DNA from 3 places in the Paenibacillus pseudetheri genome. Region 3 is predicted to be linked to each of the others. Evidence: predicted binding sites of a transcription regulator. Region 3 holds the regulator's gene; each other region holds the start of a gene.
The links. The regulator Rex, encoded in region 3, represses fermentation and respiration genes when NADH is low (regulators of the CRP and FNR family bind a similar motif). The targets are predictions, from matches to a motif close to TTGTGAAATATTTCACAA.
Positions count from the first base shown of each region.

Region 1: a site for Rex is predicted at 5,055-5,072, ahead of L1028_RS14790 (flavocytochrome c). Genes of this name have one in related genera too.
Region 2: a site for Rex is predicted at 7,865-7,882, ahead of scfA (six-cysteine ranthipeptide SCIFF). Genes of this name have one in related genera too.

Region 1 covers NZ_CAKMAB010000014.1:72,629-83,734, forward strand. The annotation lists gene hcp (hydroxylamine reductase) at 1-158, shown strand, start outside; gene L1028_RS14770 (hypothetical protein) at 584-1,156, shown strand; gene L1028_RS14775 (hypothetical protein) at 1,439-2,647, shown strand; gene L1028_RS14780 (hypothetical protein) at 2,823-3,296, opposite strand; gene L1028_RS14785 (hypothetical protein) at 3,537-4,823, shown strand; gene L1028_RS14790 (flavocytochrome c) at 5,090-6,634, shown strand; gene dcuS (DcuS/MalK family sensor histidine kinase) at 6,790-8,397, shown strand; gene L1028_RS14800 (response regulator) at 8,394-9,101, shown strand; gene L1028_RS14805 (2-hydroxycarboxylate transporter family protein) at 9,281-10,624, shown strand; gene L1028_RS14810 (NAD(P)-dependent malic enzyme) at 10,695-11,106, shown strand, end outside.
Region 2 covers NZ_CAKMAB010000052.1:14,227-25,332, reverse strand. The annotation lists gene L1028_RS27945 (S-layer homology domain-containing protein) at 1-5,809, opposite strand, end outside; gene scfB (thioether cross-link-forming SCIFF peptide maturase) at 6,182-7,567, opposite strand; gene scfA (six-cysteine ranthipeptide SCIFF) at 7,690-7,839, opposite strand; gene L1028_RS27930 (SF0329 family protein) at 8,113-8,679, opposite strand; gene L1028_RS27925 (DUF4855 domain-containing protein) at 9,128-11,106, opposite strand, start outside.
Region 3 covers NZ_CAKMAB010000004.1:102,431-113,536, forward strand. The annotation lists gene dinG (ATP-dependent DNA helicase DinG) at 1-2,207, shown strand, start outside; gene L1028_RS04925 (redox-sensing transcriptional repressor Rex) at 2,339-2,992, shown strand; gene L1028_RS04930 (amidohydrolase) at 2,979-4,280, shown strand; gene L1028_RS04935 (cell wall elongation regulator TseB-like domain-containing protein) at 4,450-4,968, shown strand; gene L1028_RS04940 (hypothetical protein) at 5,380-5,922, shown strand; gene L1028_RS04945 (AAA family ATPase) at 5,915-7,417, shown strand; gene L1028_RS04950 (3-hydroxyacyl-CoA dehydrogenase family protein) at 7,551-8,423, shown strand; gene L1028_RS04955 (acetate/propionate family kinase) at 8,420-9,628, shown strand; gene asnS (asparagine--tRNA ligase) at 9,650-10,948, shown strand; gene L1028_RS04965 (DnaD domain-containing protein) at 10,975-11,106, shown strand, end outside.

The sequences.
Region 1 (11,106 bases), on a different contig from region 3:
TAGGCTTGTTCAGTCTTGGCATTCAGGATATTCGTATCGGACCGAAACCGCCTGAGTTCATCTCGGATGGGGTGTTGGATGTATTAGTTGAGCTTTTTGGATTAAAGCTGATTACCACTGCCGAGGAAGATATGAATGCGATGTTGGCGTTATCGTAGGTTAATAATGTTAGAGACATTGGCCGCAGACGCTTGCAATCAAGATAAGTGATACAACACCAACACTAACACAAATAAAACTATATTTTGATAACATGTCGTTACAGATAACGCGGTGAATCGTACCATGTGACGGTGTAAAATAGTTCGACAGAGGGTGTCCCAAAAGTCATAAAATGACAGAGGGACACCTTCTTTTTTTAATGAGGGAGCGAAGCGCGCAGGGAAGGAGCTTGGCGATTGTAGTGAACGGACAAGGCTATATCTATACTCTTGCAAAGGTCATTTCCAAAATTCAGGTGAAAAGTAGGTAGACTCAAAACAAGCGATCACTATAATGGAAATAAGAGATATTCATAGAACCAATTTATAGCATAGAAACAAGAATTAGGATAAGTAAATAAGCCATAAGAGGAGACCATCTCGTGGGAAGATCATTCGCAAATTTGCATATCAAGTCGAACAACCTTGAGAAGACTCTCGAAGCATTAAGAGAGCTAAGCGAAAGGCATGGCGAAGTATTAGGCAAGTCAAATAAAGAGGCTCAAGAGATCAAAGTTGTCATGTACGTAAGCAAAAGCAACGAGAACTGGATCAGCGTGCTCCACGATTATTTTGTATGGGGTACGGTGAAGGAGATCGGCAAAACATTGTCCTCGCTTATCGAGGAGCCAGTGATGACCGCCGGATATATGAATGAGGAGATATTCGAGTTGTCGTTTTTCGAGAATGGAGACCTTCAAGCCGAAAGAATCTTTTGTGAACAGTGGACGAGGGATGAATATGAACAACTCAAAGAAGAGCGTCTTAATGATGACTACTTGCGGAAAGCGTTGGATATACGTATTGAGGATTTTGAGGACCTCATTAGCATTACGAGACCAGAGCAAGCCGTAGATAAGCTGTCAGAAATCGTAAGAATGTCTTTATGGAGTGATTCGGAGTGGATCCCGCATGAAGAAACTCTCAGAGAACGTTTTGGGACATATGAATTTTGAAAAAGCATGAAGGAATACCGGAATCATGTTTGCGTTAAAGTTTATCTGATACCTGGGCATGCGGGGCAGGCATTTGAAGTTATGAAGCAGTGGCGGATACATATGGAACGTGTGTGGGTCAGTTGAGAGATGAACTGCTGCCGTTAGAGGATTTAGTGAATATATGGAAGTTTCTCAATTTATTGATCAGACGATAGTTCTTTAACCGCGAATATTAGTTCATTTAGCAGTAAATTCACGTCGAATTGATCTTGATATGTTTTAGTGGAAAGGATGATAGAAATGCCAAATGATAACCAAGCTCGTCCTTCAGCTGGTTCTGTTAGAGAAGTTGGTAGTTATCCTATCGACTTGACAGGTCCATGCAGTCATACTCTTGTCATTAAGCCTGGTGTGGGTAGTCTATCTATTGGTCCGTCGCAATTGGGGAAGAAGGCAGACCTTCATGTCGCGTCTGATGCGCATATCGATTGGACCGTATTCGATGCCTTTGCCACGCCGGCTGGCTCTCCCTGGCCACGATTTCTACATTATACAGGCAGTGACTTAGGCTTCTTTGACTGGGCAAAGAAACGTCCCATTGAAGAGATGACGTGGACACCGATCCTGTCTGCAGACACGGTGGTGGACACCAGTCAGTCCAATTTGCATGGCTTGCATATCGAGTTGGACCCATCCGGGAGGTCCCTTAGCCTAAAGCTTCCGAAGCGGTCTTTCCGCCTGAGTGTGTCCGGCGATCTATCAAGCTTCTCGGCCACAGGCGATATGCCATCTTCCCTGACACTAGCGCCGCGTACCGGCCGACGCAAGACTGATACTCCTTTCTTGCTGCCCGACCTGGGTGAGCTGCACCAGGTAACGAGCTTGACGCTACAGAACACACCGCTGGGACAGCCTATCTCGCTGGAGTGTCTAAACCGGTACCCAAACCTTAACTCATTGAGTTTGTGGGGAAACTTCTGCGACCTGGACTTATTGGTGCATCATGCCGGATTAACGAATCTGGAGCTTCGTTTCATGCCTGATCTGGGGGAGCTTCCTACCTTGAATGCCTGGCCGTTGCTTGACAGATTTATCGCCTACAATGTGGAAGAGATCGCTGGTAAGCGTCTGAAACAGCAAATGAAAAAACGAGCTGAAGCACGCCCTTGGACCGACCATGCTTCAGTGAGCCAATTACGAAAGCCTGAGTGGTGGACGACTGAGTTCGGCCGCCCGTTCTCGTCCTGGCCTAAACGTCTGGCCAAGCTGGCTAATGAAGCTTATAACGTTGCGCAGGTAACTTTGTCCGAGGCCCGTACCTTTGCCGAAGCCGAGGCAGCCATTTCTGCTTTCACCGCGCGCTTTAACAACCTCAAAGGCATCGAAACCACCGAACGAGAAGACCTTTCCGAAGCGGTATGGCAACTCAGCCAGTCTGATCATCTGATTGACCAACCTTTAACAGAGGAGATGGCTCAACGCTGGTTCGATGCATCGCGCGATTACTGAATGAATTGAAAGTCATTACAAGCCTTGAACAGCTACAATCTTTTAAGAAAACATTGAAAAAAATATGTAATTAGGAGCAATAGAAGGTAAGTAAAAGAATGTACCTCTATTGCTCCTTCTCTTATTTAGCCCTCCCAATTCAAAGAGTACACTACATTATACTGGCGGGGTTTTGTTATATGATCAACCCCATTTCACGGAGTCTATCTTTAATTTTCTTTATACGAGCTTCTTTTTCGGTAGCTTCACTTATTACCACCACAGATGTTTCGTTATACTTCTTTATAATCCTCTTTAAAGTAAATTCTTTCATTTCCTTTTTACTCTGCATTGTAACACGAGGGACAATTGAATGGTTTTCTATGGTCTTGGGATCTGCAGAAATTCGTTCTAGTAAACGAAGTAGAAGCATCAGTCTTTTGTGTCCCAACCTCGGAACTTGGTATAATTTTTTCCATGTGGAATTTAGTAGATGATCAAGGTTCGTATATCCCTTGGAGTATAGAGCATTTATGAGGCCCGTTAAATTTGGTCCCTGCTCTTCTGCATAAGCAACAGTTACAATACAAGCAATATCTTTACTATTAAGATGCGCTGGAAGTGGGAAAAATTGTATTAATTCCGTATTTCCATCGATGATGTCATTCATGATGATTTACCTCCATTAAAATATTTGGTCATTATTCACGTATAGAATTCTGGTGAAGGTTGTGCAAAATTTTATTAACTCTGTATTATTAAAACTCAAGTTACTGATCATTTTCTGAACATCAGCAAAGCCCATTGCATGAGCTTGGATAACAATCCCCTCCAATATTCGCTGCTGCGCTTCATAATCAAAGCTAAGTAATGGTATGATGTAGGCATTAATTTTATGGGGTGCACTATTATGGATATTCGAATCAAAGAACTGCTTGATACTACACAGCAAAAATATGGATTGGACAACTACTACTTACATTCTCATGAAATTTATCACGACGTTACGATGCTGGGAGAGACCAACTATTTTCTTAGTATGGAATGGTTTCCTGCTCATATGAAGGAATGGAAGGGCGATTACAATCCGGAAGGAACTGCCGTCATCACGATTGACCTACAATCCCGCAACTATAAAAGTGTGATTTTTGTTGGCGGGAAAACTTATGCGAATGGGACACCATTCCAAAATATGGATTTTAACGGAGTTATCCGGTGGATTGAAGCTGAGGCAAGGGTGGTATACGGTAAACAATTCCACTTAGAGAAGGAACAGATTGGAGAATATCATTTTATTGAAAAAATAGGTAGCATACCAGTCACTCCTGGTGGACGGATCGAGCTTCGCTTCGATGCGGAAGGTAGGCTTGTTTTTTACAGTGTATATGGCCAGTTTCCTTCCAGCTCCCTTGTGCACAAAGAGAACTATACTCTCACACTTCAAACGATAGAGCCACAGGCGAGGAAACAACTACAGCTTTTAGAATATCCGGTGTACGAGACGAAGCAACTCCTGCCGATCTATGGGATAGAAGAAATCTACATTACAAATGACGGAACAACCACGATCCCATTTGAGTTTATATCAGGTACGAGAGAACGACTAAATATTGATCAAGTAATGCATTGGGAGCAACAGAATACGGAACTGGAGCCGTTCGAAAGGAAGGAGATAAGTCTACTTGAGGTAGTTCCCATTGAGCAGGCAATAGCTAGTGAGCCGCATCCGGACTCATTTCCTATCACAGATGCAGAACAAGCCGAATGTATAGCCGCAGTCGAAGCTGGTTTAAGCCAGCTCTATCCGGATGAATCCGGAGAATGGATATTGAAGACTTTACAACGGGAAAGAGGACATATTCAGGCAACACTGAGGATGAAGGCGCCAAGTAATCGTATATTCCAGCGTAAGATCCTCCTGTTCATCGATGTGCAGAATTATAAGATTATAAATTATATGGATAACAAGCCAATGCTCGATACGTTTGATGAGTTCAAGAGCGAAGGGGAAATTGCTGTGAGCCATGACGAAGCTTATGACAAGCTCAAGGGATGGTTCGAATTAACACCCGTCTATGTGTATGATCCTGGGCAGAAGAAGTATGTGCTGTGCGGGAAGTTAGATTGTAATTATGCTGTGAAGGCCACTAGCAGAGATGTGGTGGAGTTGAGTAGTTTGGAATTATTAATAATATGATTAGAACTTACTAAATTTTGTCCTTCTTCAATATGAAGACGTATAGAACCTTTTTCTTCCTGTTAAATATAAGCGCCAGACGTTGTTCGAAGGAGAGCCTAAAGGCTCTTCTTTTTGAGCTATGCCCCTAACCTGTGGTCTTTCATACCCATTGCAGTGATTACTTTAGTTACAAAACGTTTTTTTTAGTTACATAAACTTTCAAGGGCAGGGCCTTTGCCGTTAAGCTGATTGTAAAAATATTCACAAGGGGGTAAAGCTATAACATGAATAAAAAAGTAACCACTGCTCTTATTCTCGTTCTCTCAGTCATGCTTGTTATCACAGGATGTGGCAACAGCAACAGCAGCAACGGAAACGGGAACAAGAACACCAGCAAGAACACCAGCAAGATCAACGAGACAAAGGAAACTGAAGCCGTTTCGGGAGCATCCAAAGCTAGCTATACACCGTACGATCAACTAAAAGAAAAATATGACATCATCATTATCGGTGCAGGCGGTGCCGGTATGTCTGCTGCACTTGAGGCGAGAGCAAAAGGGATGAACCCGGTTATTTTTGAAAAAATGCCGGTTGCCGGCGGGAATACAACAAAATCATCTTCGGGAATGAATGCTTCTGAAACGAAATTTCAAAAAGAGCAAGGCATTGAAGACAGCAATGATCTGTTTTATGAAGAGACCTTAAAAGGTGGCCATGATACGAACGATAAAGAGATGCTTCGTTTCTTCGTAGACAATTCCGCAAGTGCGATTGATTGGCTGGATTCTATCGGGATTAGATTGAATAATATCACGATTACAGGCGGAATGAACGAAAAACGCACACACCGTCCTGAAGATGGCTCTGCAGTAGGACAATACCTTGTCAAAGGTTTGGTGAAAAACGTACAAGAACAAGGCATTCCCCTATTTGTTAACGCAAATGTCAAGGAAATAACCGAAAAAGACGGTAAGGTCAATGGCGTCAAAGTCATCTTTGACCAAACTGATGAGAAAACGATTACAGCGTCTGCTGTCGTGGTGACAACCGGTGGTTTCGGCGCCAATCTAGACATGATTTCAGGAGTCAGATCTGATTTGGAGGGGTACGTTACCACCAACCAGCCGGGCAGCACCGGTGACGGTATCAAGATGATTGAGAAGCTCGGCGGTATCACAGTCGATATGGATCAAATCCAAGTTCACCCGACTGTGCAGCAGGAAAAGTCCTATCTCATTGGGGAGGCTGTTCGTGGGGAAGGAGCGATCCTGGTTTCAAGTGTAGGCAAACGTTTCACAAACGAACTGGATACACGAGATAATGTCACCGCTGCAATCAATAAGCTTCCTGAGAAATCTGCGTTTCTTGTATTTGATTCCGGCGTAAAATCTCGCGCTAAAGCGATTGAACAATATGAAAAAATGGGCTTCGTTATCCAAGGAGATTCGATCGAGGCTTTGGCAACAGAAATGGACGTACCGGCAGATCAGTTGAAAACTACACTTGACACCTGGAACAGCGCGGTGACGAATAAACAGGATGCCGACTTCGGCAGAACAACCGGAATGGACAATGACTTGTCCGGCGCGCCATATTATGCAATTAAAATCGGCCCTGGAATTCACTACACGATGGGAGGCGTGAAAATTAACACCAACACAGAAGTTTTAAATAAAGACGGACAACCAATTCCAGGGCTTTTTGCAGCAGGCGAAGTTACCGGAGGCTTGCATGGTCAAAACCGGATCGGCGGTAACTCTGTTGCGGAAATTATTATTTTCGGCCGCCAAACGGGTATGAAATCCGCTGAATTCGTAAAAGCTCAATAAGTATTCCCCCTGCCTCTTTTCGGCTAGGCAAACAAACGCTTGGGCTCATCTTAGCCATGCGTTTGTTGTTTTATTATAACGGTGTAGCGTATAAGGTCATAGCCATCCTTACACGTATACGTTAGAATGAAGAAAAATTTCCGGAGGGACAGCTGATGAAAATTGGCAAACACACACTTCGGCTGCAAACTACAATTACTTTGATGATTGGTGCAGTTCTTATCATAATGTTGCTAGTGGTCTATATGCTATTTAGTATAAAGGTTTCCTCACAAACAAAATCCTCGTTGGAACAAAAGGCTGTGATCATTTCCCGTACTTTATCTCGTAACCCTCTAATTATTGAAGCGTTAAACAAATCACGCAGCTCGTCTGAATTGCAAAGCTACACTGAGGAAATCCGATTGTTGAACAATGTGGAATTTGTTGTGGTCATGGATATGAATGCGATCCGATATTCCCATCCGGACAAGGACAAAATTGGTAAGCATTTTATCGGTGGCGATGAAGCCGCAGTCTTGCAGGGGCGGGAAAGCATCTCGGAAGCCGAGGGTTCTTTGGGCCCATCTGTAAGAGCGTTTTCACCTGTCTTCTCTGCAAGCGGGAAACAATTAGGAGCGGTGGCGGTTGGGATATCACTGGGAAACATCAGACTTGCCATAAGAGAGAACGTGGAAATCCTATATTGGGGATTGCTTATAGGTAGTCTAATAGGGGCTGCGGGAGCATTTCTGCTAGCACGTGTCATCAAAAAAATGATGTTTGGCATGGAACCGGCCGCTATTGCTAAGCTTTTGGAAGAGCGCAACTCCATGCTACAGTCAGTTAGGGAGGGAGTCATTGCCGTTGATAAAGAGTCACGTATTACTTTGATTAATACAGAAGCCAGGCGTTTGCTTGCAGCCATTGGCATGCAGGATGATCCCTTGAACCAGTCGGTGGAGAGCTTTTGGCCATCACTGCGGATGAATACTGTGCTCAAAACCGGTGAAGCCAGCCAGGACTTGGAGGTGGAGCATAGCGGCGTTACGTTACTGGCAAATGTGGTTCCCATTCATGTAAAGGGAGCTGTAGAAGGTGCAATTGCCACATTCCGTGATAAGACGGAGATCAGCATACTTATGGAAAGATTATCTGGCATCTCCTTATATGCCGAGGCATTGCGTGCCCAGGCGCATGAGTTTATGAACAAGCTGCATGTAATATTAGGATTAACGCATATGAAAAGGTATGATCGGTTGGAGGAGTATATAACAAGTACTGTCACAACAACACAGGCAGAGATGGGTACGGTGGTGAGACAAGTGAAGGATCCTGTGATGGCCGGATTTCTGTTGGGTAAGCTGAGTCGGGCCAGAGAAGCCGGAATTCGGCTGGTGCTTCTGGAGGATGGGGTTCTGCCGGAGCCTAGCGATCCGGAGCGATCCTGCCAACTCATTACGATAGTCGGTAATCTTTTGGATAACGCAATGGAAGCACCGGAAGGTACGGGCAGCAAATGTATTCATTTCAGCTTTCAATTTCAGGATAAGACGCTGATAGTTACGGTTAGTGATAATGGAAGCGGTATCCCAGATGAGAAATTGCCGTATATTTTTCAACAGGGTTATTCGACAAAAGGAAATGATCGAGGCGTTGGCTTGTATCTGGTTGAGCGGAGCCTTAAAGCTATGGGAGGTGCGATTGTTTGTGAAACGGGAAAGGGAGAAGGGACCCGATTTACGGTTAGTTTACCCTATCGAGCAAAGAGTGATGGTCAATGATTAGTGTACTGATTGTAGAAGATGATCCGATGGTAGCCGAGATGAATAAATTTTATCTGGAGCAAGTAGAAGGTTTTCAGTGTAAAGGCTGGGCTAAATCAGTGGGTGAAGCACTGATCAAATTGGCAGATGAGTCTTTCGAGCTGATTCTGCTGGATATTTACATGAAAGAGAGCAATGGATTGGAACTGCTGTCCGCACTCCGTCGAGGCAGCAAACGAATAGATGTGATTATTATTTCAGCTGCGAGCGATAAGGACAGTATCCGAGACGCGCTTCAGAACGGTGCAGTCGATTATCTTATTAAACCGTTTGAGTTTGAACGCTTTCTCGCAGCCCTTTCCGCCTACAAGGAACAGCATTTTCTGTTCCGCAATCAGGATTCGCTGGATCAGTCTGAATTGGATAAGCTAACCGGGTATAGGAAAGAGCCCTCGACCGTTCAGGATTTATCCAAGGGCTTTACCCGGCACACACTGCGGACGGTCTGGAAAGCGGTGGAGACCCATAATGCAAATTCCTTTAGCACTGAAGAGATTGCAGTTAGTTCCGGAATCTCGCGGGTTTCGGTCGGGAAATATCTTGCCGTCCTCGCGGATATGGGAGCGCTGAACAGTGAATTGACCTATGGCACCATAGGAAGGCCTGTACAGCGATATCGTATGTCTTCCCGCGGCAGTTCTGTGATTTCTAAATTTATATAACTTTTTGGAGTGGCCCGCCGGTTCCGTGTTTTATAAGGAATCGGCGGTTTTTAATTACTTATTTTTTGATAGCGCTTACTTTAATAATTTTCATAATTCAATCAATAATTACGTAAAAACAAAAGCGCTTTCATTTCCGCTACTATAAGGCTAGAAAAGAGTTTAGGAGGAAATGAAAAATGCAAAAAGCGATTCCAACACCTGTTTCCAAAGGAAAGGAAGGTCCCCTGCCAGAAAAGGCTGCCTTCATTCAAAAATGTAAGCAATTTAAGGTGGGTGCCTTTCCGCTTCCTGTGTATCTAGCTCTGGCAGTGGTCATTCTTCTTGCAAGTGTGGCGGGGAAGCTACCGAATGACATGATTGGAGGGTTCGCTGTCATTATGGTTCTGGGTATTCTGCTGAGTGATATCGGTATGAAGCTTCCCTTGTTGAAAAATATAGGCGGCCCCGCTATCATGGCTCTTATGATCCCATCCCTGCTGATTTACTTAAATTTGTTCAACTCTTCCGTGACAGACGCTGTCACCACATTGATGAAAGAGGCCAACTTCCTGTACTTGTACATCTCCATCCTGGTGAGTGGCAGTATGCTCGGCATGCACCGCAAAACACTGGTAGCGGGTATTACGCGGATCTTCATCCCGCTGATCGTCGGGACGATTGCAGCGGTTCTGGGCGGTCTACTGGTAGGAACGCTCACAGGTTATAGCATGTATCATACTTTCTTCTTTATTATCGTACCGATCCTTGGCGGTGGAATCGGCGAAGGCATTCTTCCTCTCTCCATTGCATACTCAAGCATTCTGGGTGGACACGAAGCCGGTTATTACGTATCGCAGATGATCCCGTCGGCAATTATCGGCAACGTATTCGCCATCATTGTGGCGGGCTTCCTGAAACGTCTGGGCGAGAAAAAGCCTCATCTAAGCGGTAACGGTACACTAGTCAAATCCGGTGATGATTTACAGCATGACAATCCGGATAACAAACCCAAAGATTTCATGATGATGGGTGCGGGACTTCTGATCGCATGCAGTTTCTTTATTGTTGGGGCATTGCTTGCAGATTATGTGGGGATACCCGGACCGATTGTCATGATTCTGATGGCTGTTCTGATCAAATGTGTCAAGGCGCTTCCCGAAAGATTCGAAAATGGAGCTTACCAGTTGTATAAGTTCGTTGCTGGTAACCTGACATGGCCGCTAATGGTAGGTTTGGGCATGCTGTACGTTCCTCTGAAGGATGTAGCTGCCATTATCTCTGTACCTTATGTGCTGACCTGCCTCGCCATAGTCTTCAGCATGGTGGTTTCCGGCTATTTTGTGGGAAGAAAAATCAATATGTACCCTGTCGATGCGGCAATTGTAACCGTCTGCCATAGCGGCTTGGGTGGAACCGGAGATGTAGCCATTCTCTCTGCCTCCAATCGTATGCAGCTCATGCCTTTTGCCCAGATCTCAACCCGGATCGGCGGCGTTAGCACCGTTATTGTGGCAACTATTCTATTGCGGTTTTGGAGCTGATTAAGATGTCAAGCATACGGCCAGAAAGCTTATAGAGAAAAATATATTGCAATTAACAGGAGGAACAGTAATGAAAATAATGGATGAAGTAATGAAGATGCATGTTGGCGGCAAGCTGGAGACCGGCTTGAAGAACCCTATTCGAAGCATGGAGGATTTATCCAAGGTATATACACCCGGAGTAGCTAAAGTGTGTCAGGCTATCGCCGCAGACCAAGATAAAGCATACGAATATACGATTAAGAAAAATTCGGTGGCGGTCGTTAGTGACGGAACAGCTGTGCTCGGACTTGGCGATATCGGTCCCAAAGCAGCTATGCCGGTCATGGAAGGCAAAGCAGCGTTGTTCAAACAGTTTGCAGATGTGGACGCTTTCCCAATCTGCCTGGATACAAAAGATACCGAGGAGATTATCGCGATTGTCAAAGCAATCGCCCCTACCTTCGGAGGCATTAATCTCGAAGATATTTCTTCGCCTCGTT
Region 2 (11,106 bases), on a different contig from region 3:
TCGCATCTACTGTACCAGTCTTGTCCACAAGGCCAGTTAACTTCATCGCTTTGGCGATAATGTTCATGGCCTGCTCACGTGTGATTGGAGCATCCGGTTGGAATGTTCCGTCCTCAAAACCGGTGATCAGACCGTACTCGGATGCCGTTTCAACCACACCTGCATACCAGCTATTCGCTGGTACATCCGCAAATGCTGTCTTCCCTTCCCCAAGCTTTAGTCCCAGACCGCGTACGATGATCGCCGCGAACTCTGCCCGGGTAATATCTGCATTCGGGCTAAACGTCGTTTTGTTCACTCCATTAATTACTAGACGAGATCCCATATCGTTCACCGCGTCTTTCGCCCAATGATTCTCCACATCCGCAAAAGTCAGCGGATGCCAGATCACCGAATACGAACTGTTCGTCACACTCTTAATAACTGCGTAGTATTTGCCGTCCTTCAGAACGAATCTGGTCGGTACATGGCGCACTGTGCCATCTGGCTCCACAACGATTCCGGTTGTAATTCGGTTAGGGTTAACACCATCCGGAAGCGCCATTATCCGCTCCACATAATCATTGAACTGGCTCACTTCCACTGTCGATGTACCGTTAGTAGCAGTAACAGTGAAATCTAGTGACGGTGCAACGAGTGTGAAGCCACCTCTACTTGCCGCACCCGCCACTACCTGGTTCATGGATGCCGAGGATTCGCTGATCGTAATCTTCAGTGTGATATCTTCCAGCTTCAAGCCATTTCCAAGTTTCTCAGCTAACGCACTGATATTGATTTCGCTGGCTGGCAAAGTATAAGTACCTTTACTTGTCTGAAACACTAGGGTGGCCGATCTGTTCTCCATGTTGTTGATCATCTGACCGTTTAACTCAGCGACGATGATGTTGGAATCCAGGGTCACCGGAACGGTAACTACTGCTCCATTCCCTTCCGCGTTCAACTTCGCTTGGAGTTTAGCTGGGTCAACGGCGATAATAGTTGTTCTCACGTTTCCTGAGGTCGTTGTTGTTGCTTTGCCCGCATTCTCTTCCTTACCGTTAACAAGGACGATCACATCGGTAACAACTGTGTTCGCATTACCGGGGGTTGTTCCGCTATTCGAGTTACTTCCGGTTCCTGGTTTGACCGGATCAGTACCAGGTGTTACGGTATCAGCCGCTACAGCTGCTGTTGCACTACCATATTTAAGCACCTTGCCGTCAGCATCTACCTCTGCAATCCCAAGCGTATCCCCATTGGCCGCGGGAACCAATCCCTCACTGCCTAAAAGCGTATATCCAGTCAGGACATCTCCCACATTGGGTACGACTACGCTACCCGCGCCAAAGTTCTTATAAAGGAGCTTATGTCCTTCAGCCAGTGCAGGCATAACGGTGATTTGCGTATAGCCGTTATTTGCCGAGCCACTTGGATCGATGGCGTTCACGTTCAAGCCACCCGCAGGGTTAAGCATATTAATTGTAAAGGTCAGCGTAGTTGCCGGTCCCGCCGGAACGGACCCGCTAGCTACCACCCGTACCTTAACAATGTGCTCACCACTCAAGTCCGGTAAGTTGGTTCCGTCGTACCGTACGTATGGTCTGCCGTCCACTGAAAATTCCATGCTTGTGTCCAGACCAACAATCGTATTGTTCTGATCATCAGCCGTGACTTCAGGCGCGGACGGGATAACCGCATTCGAATCATGAACAGTAATCTGAGCGGCAATAGAAGCGAATGCTGTTGCCGTTGCCTTTTCCCGAACATAATACGTGTCTGGCGCAAGGTCAGTAATCATTGTGTCTGTAACTTCTGTCCAAAGACCAGTGCTGCCTATTTTGTATTCCATTTGGACTGTCAGATTCTGAATGGTGCCGTTATTAGCCCCATTGTATGTCACATCCGTGACAGTCACACCTACCGGAGCCGCTGCACGAGATGGAATGCTTAACGTCTGTACCGCACTATCCGTAGTTGTTGAACCGTCACCTTTCTTAAGGATGCTCAGTGACGTTCCCAACCAGCTGCTATCAATTTCCAGCTTGCCATCTACTGGCACCGTAATCGCTGTATCGTTTACCATGTATGAGCCACTTGGCGTCAGGCCTGCCAACTGTTCAGTAGCATAGTCGATGATGGCCGCTGGCGTCGCTTCTGGCATTTTCGTGAATGCCGATACCGTCACTTGCACCGAAGCCGAGGTAAATGCTGTCGCTGTTGCTTTCGTCCGCACATAATACGTGTCTGGAGTAAGCCCCATCACGCTTGTACCAGGTACATCTGTCCATGCACCTGCTGTACCTTTCTTGTATTCCATTGCAGTAGTAACATTGATGAGCGTACCATCGTTTGTGTTCAATCCCGTTTCACCCGTTGCTGTCACACCAATCGGCGCCACTGAACGGGACGGAATGCTTAGCGTCTGCACCGCGCTATCCGTTGTCGTCGAGCTGTTGCCCTTCTTCACGATGCTTAGCGATGTTCCTATCCAACTGCTATTAATGGCCAGCTTACCATCTGCTGTCGCCGTAACCGCTGAACCATTTACCGTGTACAAGCCACTTGGCGTCAAGCCTATCAACTGCTCTGCCGCATAGTCAATGATGGCTGTCGGTGTTGCTTCCAGCGTTGGCACGAACGTAGCTACCGTCACGCTCTTCGCTTCTGACGCAAATGCCGTCGCCGTCGCTTTCGTCCGTACATGGTACGTGTCTGGAGTTAATCCTGTTACGGTTGTGCCCGACACATCTATCCATGCCCCTGCTGTGCCCTTCTTGTATTCCAACGCGTTTGTTACGTTCGTCAATTTGCCATCGTTGGCATTTATCGCCGTTTCATCCGTCGCCGTTACACCAGTCGGCACCCCTGAACGGGACGGAATACTTAGCGTCTGCGCTGCACTATCCGTTGTCGTCGAGCCATTGCCTTTCTTCACAAGGCTCAGCGACGTTCCTAACCAACCGCTATCAATAGCTAACTTGCCATCAGCTGTCGCTGTTACCAAAGCTCCATTTACTGTATACGAGCTGTTTGGCGTCAAGCCTGTCAGTTGTTCGGCCGAATAATCAATAACGGCTGTCGGCGCCACTTCCGGTGTTGCTACAAAAGCAACCACCGCCACTTGCACTGAAGCTGACGCAAATGCCGCCCCAGTCGCTTTCGTCCGCACATGGTACGTGTCTGGAGTCAGTTCCGTTACGGTTACACCCGTCACATCCTTCCATGCACCTGCCGCCCCCTTCTTGTATTCCATCTCGGTTGTCACGTTCGTCAAGGTACCATTATTAGCATTTATCGCCGTTTCGTCTGTCGCCGTTACACCTATCGGCGCCCCTGGACGGATCGGAATGCTTAGCGTCTGCGCTGTGCTATCCGTTGTCGTCGAATTGTTGCCCTTCTTCACGATGCTCAGTGACGTCCCCAACCAGCTGCTCTCAATAGCTAGCTTGCCATCCACTGTCGCTGTTACCAAAGCCCCGTTTACCGTGTACGAGCCGCTTGCCGTCAAACCTGTTACCTGCTCAGCCACATAATCAATGGTGGCTACCGGTGTCGCTTCCGGCGTTGGCACGAACGTAGCCACCGTTACACTCTTCGCTTCTGACGCAAACGCCATCGCCATTGCTTTCGTCCGGACATAATACGTGTCCGGGATAAGTTCCGTTACGGTTACACCAGCTACATTCGTCCATGCACCTGCTGTACCTTTCTTGTATTCCATCTCGGTTGTCACGTTCGTCAATGTACCATTGTTAGCACTGATCTCCGTTTCATCCGTCGCCATCACACCAGTCGGCGCCCCTGCACGAGGCGGAATGCTTAGCGTCTGCGCCGCGCTATCCAATGTCGTCGAGGCATTGCCTTTTTTCACGATGCTCAGCGACGTACCCAACCAACCACTGTTAATGGCCAGCTTGCCATCTGTTGTCGCTGTTACTGCCGTACCGTTCACCGTATACGCGCCGTTTGGCACCAGACCGGTTAACTGCTCTGCCGTATAATCAATGATGGCTGCCGGTGTCACTTCCGGTGTTGCCACGAACGTAGCCACCGTCACGCTCTTCGCTTCTGACGCAAACGCCGTCACCGTCGCTTTTGTCCGGACATAGTAGATGTCCGGATCAAGTCTCGTTACGGTTGCACCTGAAATATTTGTCCAAGTACCCGCCACACCCTTCTTGTACTCCATCGCAGTTGTTACGTTAGTCAATGTACCATCGTTAGCACTTATCGCCGTTTCATTCGTCGCCGTTACACCAGTCGGTGCCCCTGGACGGAATGGAATAGTCAGCGTTTGTGCCGGGCTATCCGTTGTCGTCGAGCCATCACCTTTCTTAACGATGCTCACTGACGTCCCCAACCATCTGCTGTCTATAGCCAGCTTACCATCTGCTGTCGCCGTTACCGCCGTACCGTTGTTAACCGAGTACGCGTTGTTTGGCGTCAGTCCGGTCAGTTGCTCAGCTGCATAGTCAATGATAGCCGCTGGTGCCGGAGCTCCCGTCTCAAATATTTTAGCGGTTATTCTATAATGATCAGCGTCCGTATTATCGGTTGTCACCAAGACAAGCTTGTCGCCAAATGTGGGATACAATCGGAAGCTTGGATAATATTCCACAGCGTACATCCAAGTGGCTTCATTGAAACCCTGCATAGCCACCGGAGCGGAATCCACCGGCTGATCCGATGTAAAGACTAATTTACCGTCATTGTCATAATAATTCAGGTAAGCATACTGCGTTCCCGACCATTCTTTAAAGTTGTTGTACGCATCATTGATGGCATTGGTAGAAGTGGGGTCGGTACTTACTGTTACAAAGCCCGGATTTGCACTATTCCTATAAATAGCAGCCGAAGATTCGCCTAGAGAGCCGCTTACTGTAAAATCACCCTTACTCGTACCGTTCTTATCATATAAAGAAACCGTTGATGAGTCGTTTCTATAGTTATATTGGCTGAACATGAAATTCCCGTTGTTCAACGTGGATAGAAACAGCTGTTTTTCATCCGTTCTTATTCCTTTATTAATCGTATTTAACAGAGTCCCACTATTACTGAATATTTTCAGATAAACAGTATCCGTCTGGGGTCCTACTCCCGAATTGTAAGCAACCATATATACACCGTCTCCAGCGGATACATTAGTCATGCTCGCATTATGAGAAACCAGCAGTGTTTCGCTCGAAACCGGGTTACCCGTAACAGAGAACACACGCGTAGCCGTGCTAATATTGTCGTTTCGTTGCCAGGAAAAAGCTATATTGCCGTCAGACAATTCCGTTATAGAGACAAAGCGCGTGAGTGCCGGGGTACTGGCGGCAGAGTATGTATTAATCTGCGTCTGACCGACCACCTTTTGTCCGGACTGGTTTAGCACCATGAAATAGGCATTGGGGGTGTTCTCCTTAACGGTCCCCAATTGCAAATTGTTATCGCCGCTGTCGCTTTTATGGTAAGTAATCAGAATCCTTCCATCACTTAGCGCAAGCATATTCACATCAGTCATTTTGTAATAGGTATCCATTAAGTTACTTAGAGGAACATCCGTTTTTGGAGCTCCTGTGCTATCAAATACTTTAAGAAAATAAGTATAAACATAGGAATTTCCTTGATAAGCGAATGTGTTCAACACTACTGCGGTACTTCCGTCAGGAAGAACATCAACATCAGAAACATTCTTACCCGAGGCGTTTGTAACTGGAGGCTGAATGGGAAAGTCCACCGTTTTGGTGAATGAAGGTGTGGCAGCGTATGCCCGGAGTGAAATCATCGGTAGCAGTCCAATGACTAAAATAAATACCAATCCAATCTTGCCTAACTTTTTTAACATCGCTTTCCTCCTTGTCGAATGACTATTCATATAATTGTTAACGCTTCCGTAATTACAGTTACTGCAGAAAAGCAGATTTCTATCCTATTATATCGACACTCCCTAGAAAAAAGTTTATTTTTCGACAAAAAAACTATTGAATTTCTAATTTAATGTATCTTTTGTCATATGTATTTTTAATTTAAGTAAAAACCCGGGATTTTCGCATTAAAAAAAGCCCTCTCTGTCCGCTAAAACAGATTAGACTTGAATTCCTCATCCTACATCACCGAGTGAAAGTTAGAGTTAATAAAAAAACCGAGAAAGAGCACTTCATTTATAAGTGTCTATTTCTCGGTTACAGTTTATCATCCGTTACGCTAACTAGTTAGATTACTCTTCCATCGCTCTAATGGATTCATCCACCTTGACCATCATGGAACATTCGACTCTTTTGCGGAAGACGTCACAGCTGAAGTCATAGGTTCCGACCAAGGAACCCGTCGCGTGCAGTGCATTGGCAGGACAACCCCCGCTGCAGTAGAGTTTCGCCCAACAGTCCTTGCATTCCGGCTTTGAGTAGCAGTTGCTCTCTTTAAATTGACATTGCAGCTCAGGCTTTGTGATGCCATCCCAGAGATTTCCCATGCTGTATTCTTCATCCCCGACGAACTGGTGGCAAGGAAAAAGCTCTCCCCACGGAGTGACAGCAAGATATTCAGTTCCTGAACCACAGCCAGTGATTCTTTTCTGTATGCAAGGTCCTTCCGAGAGGTCAAGCATGTAGTGATAAAAGGTAAACCCCTTGCCTTGTTCACCACGCCCGATCATTTCCTTGGCGAGAATTTCGTACTGGTTGTATATCTCCGGCAGGTCCTCCTCGGTAAGTGCATAGGGTTCTTTTGGATCACAGATGACTGGTTCCATAGAGATTTTGTCAAAACCAAGATCTGCGATATGAAATATATCGTTGGTGAAATCGACATTGTTACGAGTGTAAGTTCCTCGAACATAGTACTCTTGGTCCCCGCGCTTACGAACGAATTCCTTGAACTTCGGAACAATATGATCGTAGCTGCCTTTTCCGTTAACCGTTTGGCGAAGCCGGTCATGAACCTCTTTTCTTCCATCCAGGCTTAATACGACATTGTACATTTCCTGATTTAAAAACTCGGTGACCTCATCGTTCAGCAGCATCCCGTTCGTCGTGAAGGTGAAGCGGAACTTCTTTTTGTATTCTTGTTCTTTGCTTCTTGCATAAGCTACGATCTGTTTAACCACTTTCCAAGCCAAGAGCGGTTCCCCGCCGAAAAAGTCGATGTCCAGGTTTCGATGATGACCCGAATTTTCAAGCAGGTAATCGATAGCTTTTTGTCCAACCTCATAGCTCATGATTGCCCTATCTCCGTTGTATTTCCCTTGGCTAGCGAAGCAATAGTCGCATGACAGATTACAGGTATGCGCAACATTAAGACAGAGCGCCTTAACATAAGTTTTTCGTTTTTTTAAATCGAGCGAGAGGTTCTCATACTCATCTTTTGTAAAGAGCTGTCCATCATTCTTAAGCTCCTCGATATCCGCGATGGTTTCTCGAATATCACTCTCGGAAATGCTGGAATCATGTTTATATTTATCCAACATCGTTGTCACGATTTTTTCGGCAGAAGTTTTCTCATAATTCGCTATAATTTCATATGCTAGGTCATCAACAACATGTACCGAGCCACTGTAGGTGTCGAGCACGATGTTGTAACCATTTAGTTTATATTGATGAATCATACTTGCTAATCAGGCTCCTTTTACACACAAGTAGAAACGGCTTTGCCATCCTGTAGAGGTAGCGTCCATTTCTTAAAAACAGCCGCCCATCAGCAGAGCAATGGGCGGTACAATTCCGAATCCTATCTGTTCATTGCATTCTCACACTTCTGGTTTGCAACTCCGCAGGAAGTTTTACAAGCGGACTGGCAAGATGTCTGGCATGCGCCGCATCCTCCGTGTTTTGCGGTATCCATCAGTTTGCGTGTGCTCAGTGTTACAATTCTTTTCACGATAAATAACTCCTTCTGTAATTCCCTGTGATTAGTTTCACTTAATTTCCATGGATCATTGTAGCAACCTCATACAAGTACGTCTATGATGACTGTCACCTAGCAGTGAGGGGTCACATCCACATCGCCTTTCTATCAAAAAAAGAGATGGCAATGATGCCATCTCTTCAATAATGATTTCGTCTCATACGTGACCGTAAGATCCACATAAATATAAAGGACATCCGGACAGTTCATCTGCTCTTGAATTTTCAATGAAGTTATTTATTTTCATTATGTACTACGCCGTAGTTCATAAAAATACTGCACAATAGGATGCTTTAACTTCATCTTCTCAGTCATGTTCAGCATTCGCTTTTTTCCAACTCGTCTGTCCACTAAGGCTAGAATATTCAATAAGATATCGTCGCTTTCTAAGCTCTCCTCTATGGAAATAGATAAATACTTAGTAGCTATAACAATAAAATTCGATTTACTTAATGACGTCTGTGCTGACAAAAGCTCCTTTGCAACTTCTGATATTTTTCTGCTTCTTGCAATGACTATTAGACGATCCTCTGGGATGATCCCATTGCTATCTTTTCTAACCGCTTCAATTTCTTCATGGTTGATAGGAATTTGGAGATCTGAATCATTCTTAATCTCCTGCTCCGTCTGATACCATTTAATTGAGCTAGTTCTATCATTCATATTGAGTACGTTCTTTTTATCTACCGATATATAACAACTCCCTGATTTATCAGGTAAATAACGGTAGCTGCTTGCGCGATATTCAACCCTGCCGTATAACGCAGGACAGAGAAAACTCTCCAGTTGTTGCTTCAATTTGCTCCAGGACATGTATCCTCCTATGTTTTATATTATATATACCTGGTTAGGCAGTCGTTCTATTATACAATACATAATACATTCCCACTAAAACCTGAATAATATCTTGATATAATTTAGCTTATGGCCAATGGTTCATCACTAATTTTCTTTTTAAAACCTCTTAATTTTTCAAATTTATTATCTTCGATTACAGTATATTTTTTATTGATCTTGAAGATCGTTCCCGCAAATGATTCTCCCGTTTAAGAAAGAAGAGATCCCGTCTTGTCATCACCTCTGTACATAGAAACAAGCCGATTAGGTATAGACCCCGTGGTCTGGCACCTAATCGGCTTGTTATGTTACGCCTCAAACGTTCTTACTTCGGTTATTAGTCTTACTCGGACAGATCATTCGATAACCGGTACAGGAAGTTTCAGCGCGGGTCGTATTGCTGCTTGGATGGATTATTTCTCCATTACTTATCGTGACCTTTACCCGGGTTTTCTTTTGAGTATTCAAAGGTCACTTTTACAGGCTCGCTCATATAGCCAGTTGATAGATACGCCTCATTGGTTCCCTTTAAATTACCCGTAAGTTTGAATGTGAATTGGAAGCTTCCCGCAACTGTACTCTTCGTCTCATCTTCGAGATGAACCATGCCTTTCGGATCAAGCACCTTCAACTTCACATTTGTAAGGACGCCATTCATCAGCAATCCATCAATCGTAACTTTTTTTGCCTCCTCGTCAACCTTTACTTGTATGCCCTCAATGCCCTTCACGTCTACAGCGCCCGAGAGGTTATAGACACCAAACTCGTAGATGGAATATCCGTAATCGGTTGCTCTTTTTATGCCTTGTAGCTTCATGTATCTTGCCTTGACCGGGTTGAACTGAATCGTTTCTTTGCCATCATGCGCGGTAATAATTCCGTCATTTGGCATGACATTGATCCAGTTCTGCTTATCGTTCGACACAAGAAGTTTGTATTTATCGGCACGAGCATATTCCCAATCGATTCGAACCGTATCCATTTCCTTCCCTTCACCGAGATCGACCAGGAACCAAGTATTGTCCACGTATTCGCTCGCCCACCTTGAAGCAGGGAATCCATCGACGGCTTTAGCCGGTGCATAATTCGCATTATTGCCTTCGGTAGACGAAGCTTCTACCGTTTTATTCTGCGCCAAATTGCCTATGAGGTAATAGACGCTTTCCTTCAGCGTATTGTACGCCTCATCTTTTATCGTACCCGCCTTCTTAAATTCATCCAGCTTTGCGTTAAAGCCTTTGAGATACTTGGTGACTTGCGCTGCATCTTTCCCTTCATAGCGCTTCATCATTTCCAAATAGTTGTTCAAAGAACGCACCGTTGCAGAATTCGTAAATTGCTTCGCTTGTTCGAAGCGGTCGACTAACGCTTTCATACCAGATGCATTCGTCGTTGCTTCGATAACATATGACTTTGTCACCATACGCCCCGCCGTAACGGTAATGTTAAGCTCATGCTTGCCAAGCTTGCCTGCAAGCGGAATAACGGTACCCGCTGTATAAGGCTTGCCGTCATACGTCGCCGTCACTTTCGTCAGACCATCATCCGTTCTAAGCTTCCATGTAAAGGATACGGATTCTGAATCGGGCAGCTTCATCCCGCTCTGGAACGGCTTGCCGTTCATCTGCACGTCTACCTCGGAAGGCGGAGCCTCGTTGACCTGATACGTTCCTTTAACAAATTGATACAGCCAGTCGTAAAGAACGCGCGTCGCTGGATCTTTACTTACCGCGGTGTTATAGACTGCATTGTTGCCTTGGTAATACGATTTGAAGCCATCCTTCATGAGCCCTGTCTTCACACCGCTGTTCAAGTAATCGATATACCGCTCGCGGAACACGCCGTCCGTCAGCATCCGATCATCGAACTCGAGTTCATTGGACATGCCATACTGCTTCGCCAGATTCGCAGAATCCTCCAAGCGCTCGATATCCGTCGGCTCGAAGAAGTAGTTCGGCTGGATCGTCACCGCATCGAAACCGACATCCTTCCACATGAACGCTTTATAAGCGAAGAAATGCGGAATCCAGAAGAACTTCAGGTCCTTGCCGCTAATTTGCATGTCATGCAGGGTGCTGCTCACCGAACGGATCAGATTCGGTCCGGATTGGCTTGTGCTGATTTGCTCTTCGAACCAGTACATACCTACAAGCTCGAGGTTAGCGTAACCTTTTGCTTCCCATCTCGATTTGACTTGCTGCAGCCACCATTGAACTGCTTTTTCACGGTTCGCAAGGGCTTTATCTTTGCCAACGGAATCATTGAAGTTCAGCGATTCTCCACCTTGTTCAACAGCTCCGAAATTAGTGATCGATTCACCTGGATCCGGAATCATGAGGACAACCTTTTCCTTCACGCCAGACTCGTTCAGCGCATCGGATACTTCCTTAGCCGCTGCGTTTA
Region 3 (11,106 bases):
CTGTAGGAGACTGGAACGAATTAGCTCCACCTCGAGACGAGCATGCTGAGAATCCACTACACAATTTATCTTTTACAGATTATATGGATGAAGTAACGAAACGACTTAAAGAAACTTTGCCACAGTATGAAAGCCGAGAAGCTCAGGATATTATGATCAATGAGGTGATGACGGCACTTGCCGAAGATAAGCATTTATTGATCGAAGCAGGGACAGGAACCGGCAAATCCCTTGGTTATTTATTGCCTGCCATATACCAAAGCGTACGAACAAGTGAAAAAGTCATGGTCAGCACTCATACTATTAATCTGCAGGATCAATTGCGTGAGCGTGATATTCCTTTGTTAACACAGGTAGTTCCTTTTCCATTTAAAGCTGCAATTTTTAAGGGCAGAGGGCATTATTTGTGTCTTCGTAAGTTCGAACATAAAATTAATAAAAAAGACTTTATAAGTCCGAGGGAAGATGCGCTTACTGCGGCTCAGATGATCGTTTGGCTGACACAAAGTGAATCAGGAGATGACGAAGAGCTCAATCTAAGTGGACGTGGCGGAGATTTCTGGGAGACGGTGGCAAGCGATACCGATTCTTGTCTGGGTCGCTCCTGTCCTTGGTTCCGTAAGTGTTATTATCACCGGGCTAAGCATGAAGCTGGTATTGCAGACGTGGTCATTACGAACCACTCTAAGCTTTTCGCAGATGTTAAGGCTGGGCACCAGCTACTTCCGGCTTATGAACATCTTGTAATAGATGAGGCCCACCATCTGGAGGACGTGGCTGGCAAGCATTTAGGCATGCATATGAAGCATTTCACGGTGGCGCATACACTATCGCGTCTTTATAAGGATAGTCGAAATGGCCAACTTCCTACGCTGCGTCAAATGCTTCAGTCATCAGGCAGTGAGGAAGCTTCTGAATGGAGCGGAGTGATCGATAGAATCTATCCGGACCTGCTTACCGTAAAAGAAACCTGGGATCTGCTTAGTGATAAACTATTCAGCCTCTTGCCGGAACGTAGCGATGCAGCGGCGGGAGAAGCTGGACAGTTAGTCATGCGGCTACTTCCTACCCGTAAACCGAAAGATTGGGATGAATTGGTTGCTCTAGAGAATACTATGAATCTGACATTAAGCGAAATTATCCGTAAAGGTGATAAAATGCTTAATGAGATGCGAGATCAAGAAGGTCAATCTTCCTCAGATAGTCTAGTTACCGATATTAGCGGCTTATTTAAGGATTTAGCTTCTATACGTGAGCAAGTGCGGTTTTTTATGGGATTAAACGATGAGAATGTAGTATATTGGCTGGAGGCGAATGGGAATTATCGTAGTAAATCGCTACAGCTGTATGCCGTTCCTGTTGATGTTAGTACTCAGCTTAAGGAGCTGTTTTTCGACAAGAAGAAAAGTATCGTGCTAACTTCGGCGACACTCTCTGTCGACAAATCTTTCCAGTTTATGATTGATAATCTCGGACTTAATGAAGCTGCGGAAGAGGGGCGTCTGATGACATCACTCCTGCCTTCTCCCTTTAAGTATCGGGAGCAGGCGCTGTTAGTTATTCCCCGGGATTTCCCTAGTGTGAAGGGTAGTGTGGGCGATGCCCGATTTGTCGATACACTCGTACAGTCACTTGCAGAAGCAGCGATTACAACACGTGGGCGGATGCTTGTCCTGTTTACTTCTTACAAGATGCTACGTCAGGTTTACGATCCTCTGAAAGAGGCTCTGGCTTCACAAGAGATCGCGGTGCTAGGTCAAGGCGTGGAGGGGGGCAGCCGTAGCAAGCTGATCCGCCGTTTTCAGGATAGTGCAGCCTCTGTACTGTTAGGAACAAGCAGCTTTTGGGAGGGTGTAGATATTCCAGGTGAAGCATTAACATGCTTGGCGATCGTGAGGCTTCCATTTCAACCGCCAAACCACCCCCTAGCGGAAGCAAAGTCTGAGTTATTACAAGCCCAGAAAAAGAATCCGTTCATGAAGTTGTCTGTTCCTCAGGCGGTTATTCGCTTTAAGCAAGGATTTGGAAGGCTGGTACGGACAGCGCAAGATCGGGGTATTGTTATTGTGTATGACACAAGGGTGATTGAATCTCACTATGGGAAGTATTTCCTCTATTCGTTGCCTGGCCCGAAAATGGAGCATATGCTTACGGATCAAATGGTTCCTCGTATAGCGGAGTGGTTGGAAGACGGAGGCGTTTCTTGAAAAGAACGTCATCGATCTTATTAATCACTCTACAATGAAGGGCGGTATAAGAATACCGCTCTTCATTGAGACGAGGTGCAGAAATTTTGATAGGATTTGAACAGAATATTACTTAAATTAGGAGGTAAATTATGAAATCGGATAAAATATCAGAAGCCGTTGTTCGCAGACTTCCTGTGTACTTGCGTTTCTTGAATGATCTCCAGAAACGTGAAATATTAACCGTTTCCTCACAAGAACTAGGACAAAAACTTGATTTAAATCCCGCTCAAATCCGTAAAGATTTAGCTTATTTTGGAGACTTTGGCCGAAAAGGTATCGGGTATGACGTAACTTATCTTATTGAAAAAATCCGCCATATTCTGAAGCTGGATCAACAATTGAATGTGGCTCTAGTAGGTGCTGGTAACCTTGGACATGCATTATCTAATTACAATGCTTATTTGAAAGATACTATGAAGATTACCGCTATATTTGACTCCTATGCACCTAAGGTAGGACGGAAAATCAACTCTCTTACCGTTCAACCGATGGAGGAGCTTGGTCAGACGGTTCGTGAACAAGGGATTCGAATTGGGATTATTACAGTGCCTGATTCAGAAGCGCAGAATGTAGCTGATATTCTCATTGAGTCTGGCATTGAGGCGATTTTGAATTTTGCACCAATGATTCTAAAAACACCACCGAATATCCGGGTTCATGCTGCCGATTTTACAACGGATTTGCAAAGCCTTGCTTATTATTTGAAAGACGGAAAGGAAGAAAGCGGAAATGAAGAGCAGTAAAACGATTATTAAGGGCGGGCGATTTCTTATTCCGGGAACGGATGAGCCGGTTCTGAGTGGATATATGACTATTGAAGATGATTTGATCACTTACATAGGAAAAGAAGAGCCTTTAATGGAAGATGGTGTGCAAATTGTTGATGGCAGTCGTCTGCTGTTTATGCCAGGTCTGGTAAATACACATGGCCATGCTGCAATGTCATTGCTTCGTGGTTATGGAGATGATTTAGCACTTCAGGTGTGGCTTCAAGAGAAGATGTGGCCGATGGAAGAGAAATTCACCGGAGAAGATGTATACTGGGGAACCTCCTTATCAGTACTAGAAATGCTGAAAGGTGGCACTACAACCTTCCTGGATATGTATGATCATATGGATCGAGTAGCTGAGGTAGTCGAATTATCAGGTATTCGTTCCGTACTGATGAGAGGCGTAATTGGCTTATGTCCAGAGGAAGTACAGAATCACAAGCTTGCGGAAGCGATTTCTTTTGCGCGCAACTGGCATGGTAAGGCTGACGGCAGAATTACGACGATGATCTCGCCTCATGCCCCATATACTTGCCCACCGGACTTCTTCGTTAAGTTTGTACAGGCGGCACATGATTTGGATTTACCAATGCATACCCATATGTCCGAGACGAAACGCGAAGTGGAGCAGAATGTGGTGGATTACGGACTGCGGCCTGTAGCGCATTTAGAGAAGCTTGGAATGTTCACACGTCCGTCTATTGTTGCTCATGGCGTTCATTTGAATGATGAAGAGATCGAGATTCTGGCTCGTCATGATGTAGGTGTGTCTCATAACCCAGGAAGTAATCTGAAACTGGCTAGTGGAGTGGCTCGGGTTACGGATCTTCTAAAGGCTGGTGTGAAGGTGTCATTGGGTACAGATGGTGCGGCAAGCAATAATAATCTGGATATGTTTGAAGAGATGCGTCTTGCAGCCCTCATCCATAAAGGTGTAAGTGGTGATCCGACGGCTGTTCCAGCTCCGGAAGCGCTGCGTATAGCTACGGAGTATGGAGCAAAGTCTATCTTTTTAAATGATGTGGGTAGACTCGCTGCAGGCATGAAAGCGGACTTTATCGCGATTGATATAGACCAGCCGCATTTGCTACCACACACAGATCTGTTGTCTCATGCTGTATACTCTGCCAGTGCCAAGGATGTTGAGCATGTATGGGTGAACGGTAAACAGGTTGTAAAACATGGACAATGTGTAACGTTAGATGAGGAAGCAATCCGTCGTAAGGCGCAAGAATCCTTTGATGGACTGCTTAAACGGTAGTCTAAGATCAAAACGAATAACTGAAAGGCTGTGACTTTCTGCGATTGCAAAGTTACAGCCTTTTGTGTTTCTGATCATTAGATCATTGAATTGGATATGAAACTTTGGATAAACACACAGGTGTGTTATATAATCAAAAAAGATATATTACTAGAAAGGGAGCTGCACCTTGAAGAAAAGGAAAAAATGGATCCTCCTGGGGTCAGTTCTGATTCTGCTCCTTCTGTTCGGACTTATCCAGTTCTATGCTTATATTATGAAAGATCAATGGAACGAGCGAGATATCGCTAAGGATGTCGCCAAAACCAGTGCTGGTCTGACAGAGGTAACCAAAGCGCAGAAATCCGTGTGGGATGAAAATGCGGTGTACTGGGTCTTAACAGGGAAGAATGAAGCCGGGACCGAGTTGATGGTTTGGGTGCGTTTTACTGTAGACGGGAAGTTTGTTGAAGGAACCGACGCAGTATATGCTGAAGAACTAAGTAAAGGGACCTCTGAAGCGAAAATGCGTAGCCTTATAAAAGCCGATCTTCCGGACATCAGCATTGAGCGGTTGTTGCCAGGAGTGTATAACGGGGAGTATGCTTGGCAGCTTTTTTATAAACAAAGCGGTCGATATTATTATCAATTTTATCGGTTCTCAGATGGGGCTCGAATGGGTGAAGGTTACAGTTTACCTAGCCGCTAAATTAAACAAAAGCATTATAGGAGAAACAAGCGGATCATTTATGGTTCGCTTGTTTTTGTTCAAACGGATATTTGTTTGATATACTAAAAGTATACGAAATGTGATATACTATAAGCGTGGTTTTTTTATATAGGTATTTAAAGATTCATATGAAAAAAAGGTCTGTTAATTAAGAGTAACAGCCCTTTTTTTGTCGAAATAAATCAATAAATTTAATAAAATGGAAAGAATTAAAAAATAAAATTTTAAATATCTTCACACTTTTTTTCAATATAGTATATACACCTATGATATACTACTGTTTGTAATTAGAACAGTGTAAGTAGAACGTTAGGCTCTGATGAGCTCTTAGCAGCTATGACTTTGGATCATTCTGTTTACATTTTTTCATCTTTGAGAGGAGGACGTTTCTTGAAATTACGTCTTGTACCTGTACTGATAACGTCTCTACTGTCGGCTATGCTATTATTCGGAGGATTCTTTTTATATCGTCAGTTTGCTTTGCAGGAACCGCTCCAAAAGATTGTAACTGGATTTGAGGGAGTAAATACTTCACATATTAGTATTAACCGCGATGAGGTCACTTTGAAACTTGATTTGCAGCCGGGCACGAATTTACGTGATCTAGTATCATATGTATCCAAAGAAGGAAAATCAGTGATTGAAGGACGTAAACTTAAACTCGATGTGGAGCAAAATTCAAGTGAACTATTGGATGATTACTGGGATAAAGCGATGTTCTCTGTTGCTGAGGCCATGGAGAGCCGTAAATATACAATTATACCTACAGAACTTGATAGATTGAAACAGCAAAATACGCAATATAAAGATGTAATAGCATCTACTGATATCGACGACAACAATGTATACGTAAGCTTGAGTAATGGAAAAGAAAGCAAATTTATTATTTTGCCGCGAAAACCTGCGACTTTGGGGGTATGGAATAATGCCTAAGTACCTTAAAGAAATTTTACTCGGATTTATTCCTGTACTGTTTATTTTCATGGCTTTTTTAGGTATTAATATATTCCCGATTGTTATAGCAGCTGGGATGCTTACTGCACTACTTATCATTGCTCATTTGCGTGGCGGGCTTACGGTGAACGCTGGTGCTGGAAAGAAACGCAAGAAGGAAGGACCTTCAAAGCTCACTTTTGAAGAAATAGGTGGGCAAGACAATGCGAAGCAAGAGCTTCGTGAGGCGCTCGATTTTTTGATCCGTCATGAGGAGATCAGTAAATTTGGGATTCGTCCTTTGAAAGGGATTCTACTCACTGGCCCTCCAGGAACAGGTAAGACCCTTATGGCCAGAGCGGCTGCGCATTATACAAACTCTGTATTCGTGGCTGCATCAGGCAGTGAATTTGTAGAAATGTATGTTGGTGTCGGGGCCGGTCGGATCCGCGATTTGTTCAAGGATGCTCGTAACCGTGCTGTTAAGGAAAACAAACAAAGTGCCATTATTTTTATTGATGAAATTGACGTAATTGGCGGTAAACGTGAAGGCGGCCAGCAGCGTGAATATGATCAGACCTTGAATCAGCTGTTGACTGAGATGGATGGTATTTATAATAACGAAACTCCGCGTATTCTACTGGTAGCTGCAACAAACCGGAAAGAAATGCTTGATTCGGCATTGCTGCGTCCTGGACGCTTCGACCGTCATATTCAAGTGGACATGCCTGACAAAAAAGGCCGCAAATCGATTCTCGAATTGCATGCGAAGAATAAACCTCTTCATCCAGATGTGAGTCTCGACAAAATTGCTGAAGAAGCCTATGGTTTTTCCGGTGCTCAGCTTGAAAGTGTCATGAATGAGGCCGCGATTTATATGATGCGTGAGGACTTGACGAAAGTTGAGCAGCGGCATCTGTCGATGGCGATTGACAAAGTAATGATGGGTGAAAAAACGGATAGAGAAACAAATCACGAAGAGAAAAAGAGAGTCGCCATTCATGAATTGGGACATGCCATCATGGCAGAGCTCCTTCGTCCCGGAAGCGTTAGTCAGGTTACGCTGACTCCACGGGGGCAAGCCCTTGGTTATGTGCGACATAATCCTCAGCAAGAGCAGTATTTGTACACCAAAGATTATTTGGAAGATCAGATTATGATTGCACTTGGTGGAGCAGCGGCTGAAGAAATGTATTATGGTGGACGAAGCACAGGTTCACGCGGTGATTTCGATCAGGCGCTGAATATTGTGGAAACGATGATGAAGTCAGGTTTAACTTCGCTGGGTATCGCCAATCTGGAAATGGTTACCACTGAAGAGCTTATGAAGGAAAATAGTAAGATATTGGATGAGTTGATGACGCGCACTCGTGAGCACCTTGAAAAGCAACGAAATGTATTTGATTACTCTCTTGACATTTTAATGAAGGAAGAAGTACTCTCTGGAGAGCAATTTCGATGTCAATTTCGTGACAGCGTCCTTTTACCAGCATAAATATTTATGCTGGTTATTTTTTTTTACTTTTCAGGCATGCTAAGATATCATTATATGTCGGGCTTTATAAATTTTTGCGACAGACAAGGTACAATACAAAAGTATAGATACCTGAAAGGATGGAGACTTTTTTATGAATTTCAAAAAAATAGGTGTCATCGGCGGTGGCACAATGGGACAAGGTATTGCTGAAATGTTAGCAGCCAAAGGCCTGGATGTATTACTAGTGGAGAAAACCGCGGAGAAACTGGACTACTCTTACGAAATGATCGAGACAAGTCTAGATAAGCAACTGGAGAAATGGGCGATTACTCAAGCAGAGAAGAAGCTGATTCTTAGCCGTATTCAAAAAGTGACACATTTCGCGGAGCTCAGCTCTTGTGATATGGTTATCGAAACCATTGTTGAGGATTTGGATGAAAAGAAAAAGATTTTGAATCAATTGGATCAAGTATGCCCGAACCACATTATTCTTGCCAGCAATACATCAACACTTAGCTTGACTGAACTTGCAAGTTCTACGATGTATCCGGAACGCGTGATCGGAATGCACTTCATATATCCTGTAGCTAAAGTGGATCTTGTAGAAATCGTACGCGGTCTGAAAACTTCAGATGCTACTTTTGAAGATACAAAATCCTTCGTTGATGAAATTGTTGAGAAAAAAGGTGTAATGATTTATGAATCCCCAGGATTTGTAACATCACGCCTCATTTGCTTGTTTATCAATGAAGCTATGCATGTGCTACAAGAAGGCGTTGCCTCCGCACAGGATATTGACGATGCTATGCGTATTGGTTATCAATTTCAAAATGGACCGCTTGAAATGGCGGACAGATTTGGCCTGGATTCGGTACTTGCTGCACTTGAAAATATGTTCCGTGAATACGGAGAACTGAAGTACCGTCCTTCTACAATTCTTAAGAAGATGGTTCGTGCAGGACAACTGGGTATGAAATCAGGAGAAGGCTTCTTCAAGTACGACAAGGATGGTGACCGTGTATGAATATTTTAGTTATTAACTCAGGTAGTTCTTCTTTGAAATATCAGCTGTATAACATGACAGATGAATCGGTTTTGGCTAAAGGTTTGGTTGAACGTATTGGAATGGATTCCTCCATTCTGAATCATAAACCGACTGGCAAAGCGGAAGTGACAGAAGTAAGCGAAATTCTGGAACATAATACTGCGATCCGCAAAGTCCTTGCTTGTCTTACAGACAAAGAGCATGGTGTAATTGAATCTATTAATAAAATTGATGCTGTAGGTCACCGCGTAGTGCATGGTGGTGAGTTCTTCAAAGCCTCTGCACTTGTGGATGCTGACGCAAAAACGAAAATTCGTCAATTGTTTGACCTTGCACCACTGCATAACCCAGCAGCAATGATGGGGATTACGGCTTCTGAAGTAAATATGCCGGGTGTACCGCAGGTTGTTGTATTCGATACTGCATTCCACCAAACCATGCCTGAAAAAGCTTATATGTACGCTATTCCTAGAGTACTGTACAATAAATATAAAGTTCGTCGTTATGGCGCACACGGTACATCACATGACTTCGTAAGCAAGGCTGCTGCGGAGTACTTGGAGCGTCCACTGGAAGATCTGAAGATCATTACTTGTCATATCGGTAACGGCGGTAGTGTAACTGCAGTTCAAGGTGGAGTGTCCGTGGATACTTCCATGGGTATGACACCTCTGGAAGGTTTGATGATGGGTACTCGCAGTGGTGATCTTGACCCAGCAATTGTCCCTTACGTGATGAACAAGGAAGAATTGTCCGTAGGCGAAGTTAACTCCATGTTGAATAAACATAGTGGTCTCTTAGCAATTTCGGGCGTAAGCAGTGACATGCGTGATATTATTGATGGTATGGAAAAAGGTGAGCCTAATTCCACGCTAGCTTTTGAAATGTATGAATACCGCTTGCGCAAGTATATCGGTTCATATACGGCTGCCATGAACGGTGTAGATGCGATCGTATTTACTGCCGGTGTTGGGGAAAATGCTTCATTACTTCGTGAGAAACTGCTAAATAACCTTACTTTCCTGGGTATTGAGTTGGATGCTGAGGCTAACAAAGTTCGTTCCGGCGATCCACGTCGTATCTCTACGGCAAATTCCAAGGTACAAGTGCTAGTAGTTCCGACAAACGAAGAACTTGTCATTGCACGTGATACACACCGTATTGTGCAAGGAATTAACGGCTAAATTAGAGGAGAGATTGAAGGCATGGCTAACAAGAGTGTAATTAAGAACGTGAATGAACATGTTGGAGAGAGTGTTGTTATCGGTTGTTGGGTAAACAACAAGCGCTCCAGTGGTAAAATTCAGTTCCTGCAGCTTCGCGATGGTACAGGTTATATTCAGGGAGTTGTAGTGAAATCAGAAGTGCCTGAAGAGGTATGGGATGCAGCTAAGAGCCTCACACAGGAAAGCTCTTTGTATGTGACCGGAATTATCCGTGAGGAACCTCGCAGTCAATCTGGTTTTGAAATGACTGTAACAGGAATTGAAGTCCTGCATCTTACAGAGAATTATCCGATTACTCCGAAAGAGCATGGCGTAGATTTCTTAATGGATCACCGTCACCTCTGGCTGCGCGCCTCGAAGCAGCGGGCTGTTCTGGTAATTCGTGCGGAGATTATTCGTGCAATCCAACAGTTCTTCAACGAGAGTGGATTTACAAAGGTGGATCCTCCGATTCTGACGCCAACGTCAGCAGAAGGAACTACGAACTTGTTCCACACGAAGTACTTCGATGAGGATGCCTATCTAACACAAAGCGGACAGTTGTATATGGAAGCAGCGGCAATGGCACTAGGCCGTGTATATTCCTTTGGACCAACCTTCCGTGCAGAGAAATCTAAGACTCGTCGCCACTTAATTGAGTTCTGGATGATTGAGCCGGAGATGGCCTTTACAGATCACGAAGAAAGCTTGAAGGTTCAGGAAGAGTTTATTAGCTTCGTAGTGCAATCCGTGTTGAAGAATTGCCGTGCGGAATTAGAGGCGGTGGGTCGCGATGTTTCCAAGCTGGAGAATATCAAAGCTCCATTCCCACGCATTACTTATGATGACGCGATCAAGTTCTTGAACGATAAAGGCTTTGAAGATATTGCTTGGGGTGATGATTTCGGTGCACCTCATGAAACAGCAATCGCAGAAGCATACGATAAACCTGTATTCATTACTCACTACCCTGCTTCTTTCAAAGCGTTCTACATGAAACCAGATCCAAATCGTCCGGAAGTCGTGCTATGTGCGGATATGATCGCTCCAGAAGGCTACGGAGAGATTATTGGTGGCTCACAGCGGATCGATGATCCTGCACTGCTTGAAGAGCGTTACAAAGAGCATAATCTTTCGATGGACTCTTACAAGTGGTACATGGATCTGCGTACTTACGGATCTGTACCTCACTCTGGTTTTGGACTTGGACTTGAGCGTACTGTAGCTTGGATCTGTGGCCTTGACCATGTACGTGAGACTATTCCATTCCCACGTACACTGTACCGTCTCTACCCATAAGTTCTTATATTTGAAGGGGGACGTTCATGGACGGCAAAGGATGGAGTACCTGGGGCGAAGGCGTCTCCTTCGGTCTGGAGAACGGAATGGCCGTCATACCTTACGCATTACTGAAGTATTACCGAAAGCTGAATTTAAGCGGAAGTGAAGCTATGCTG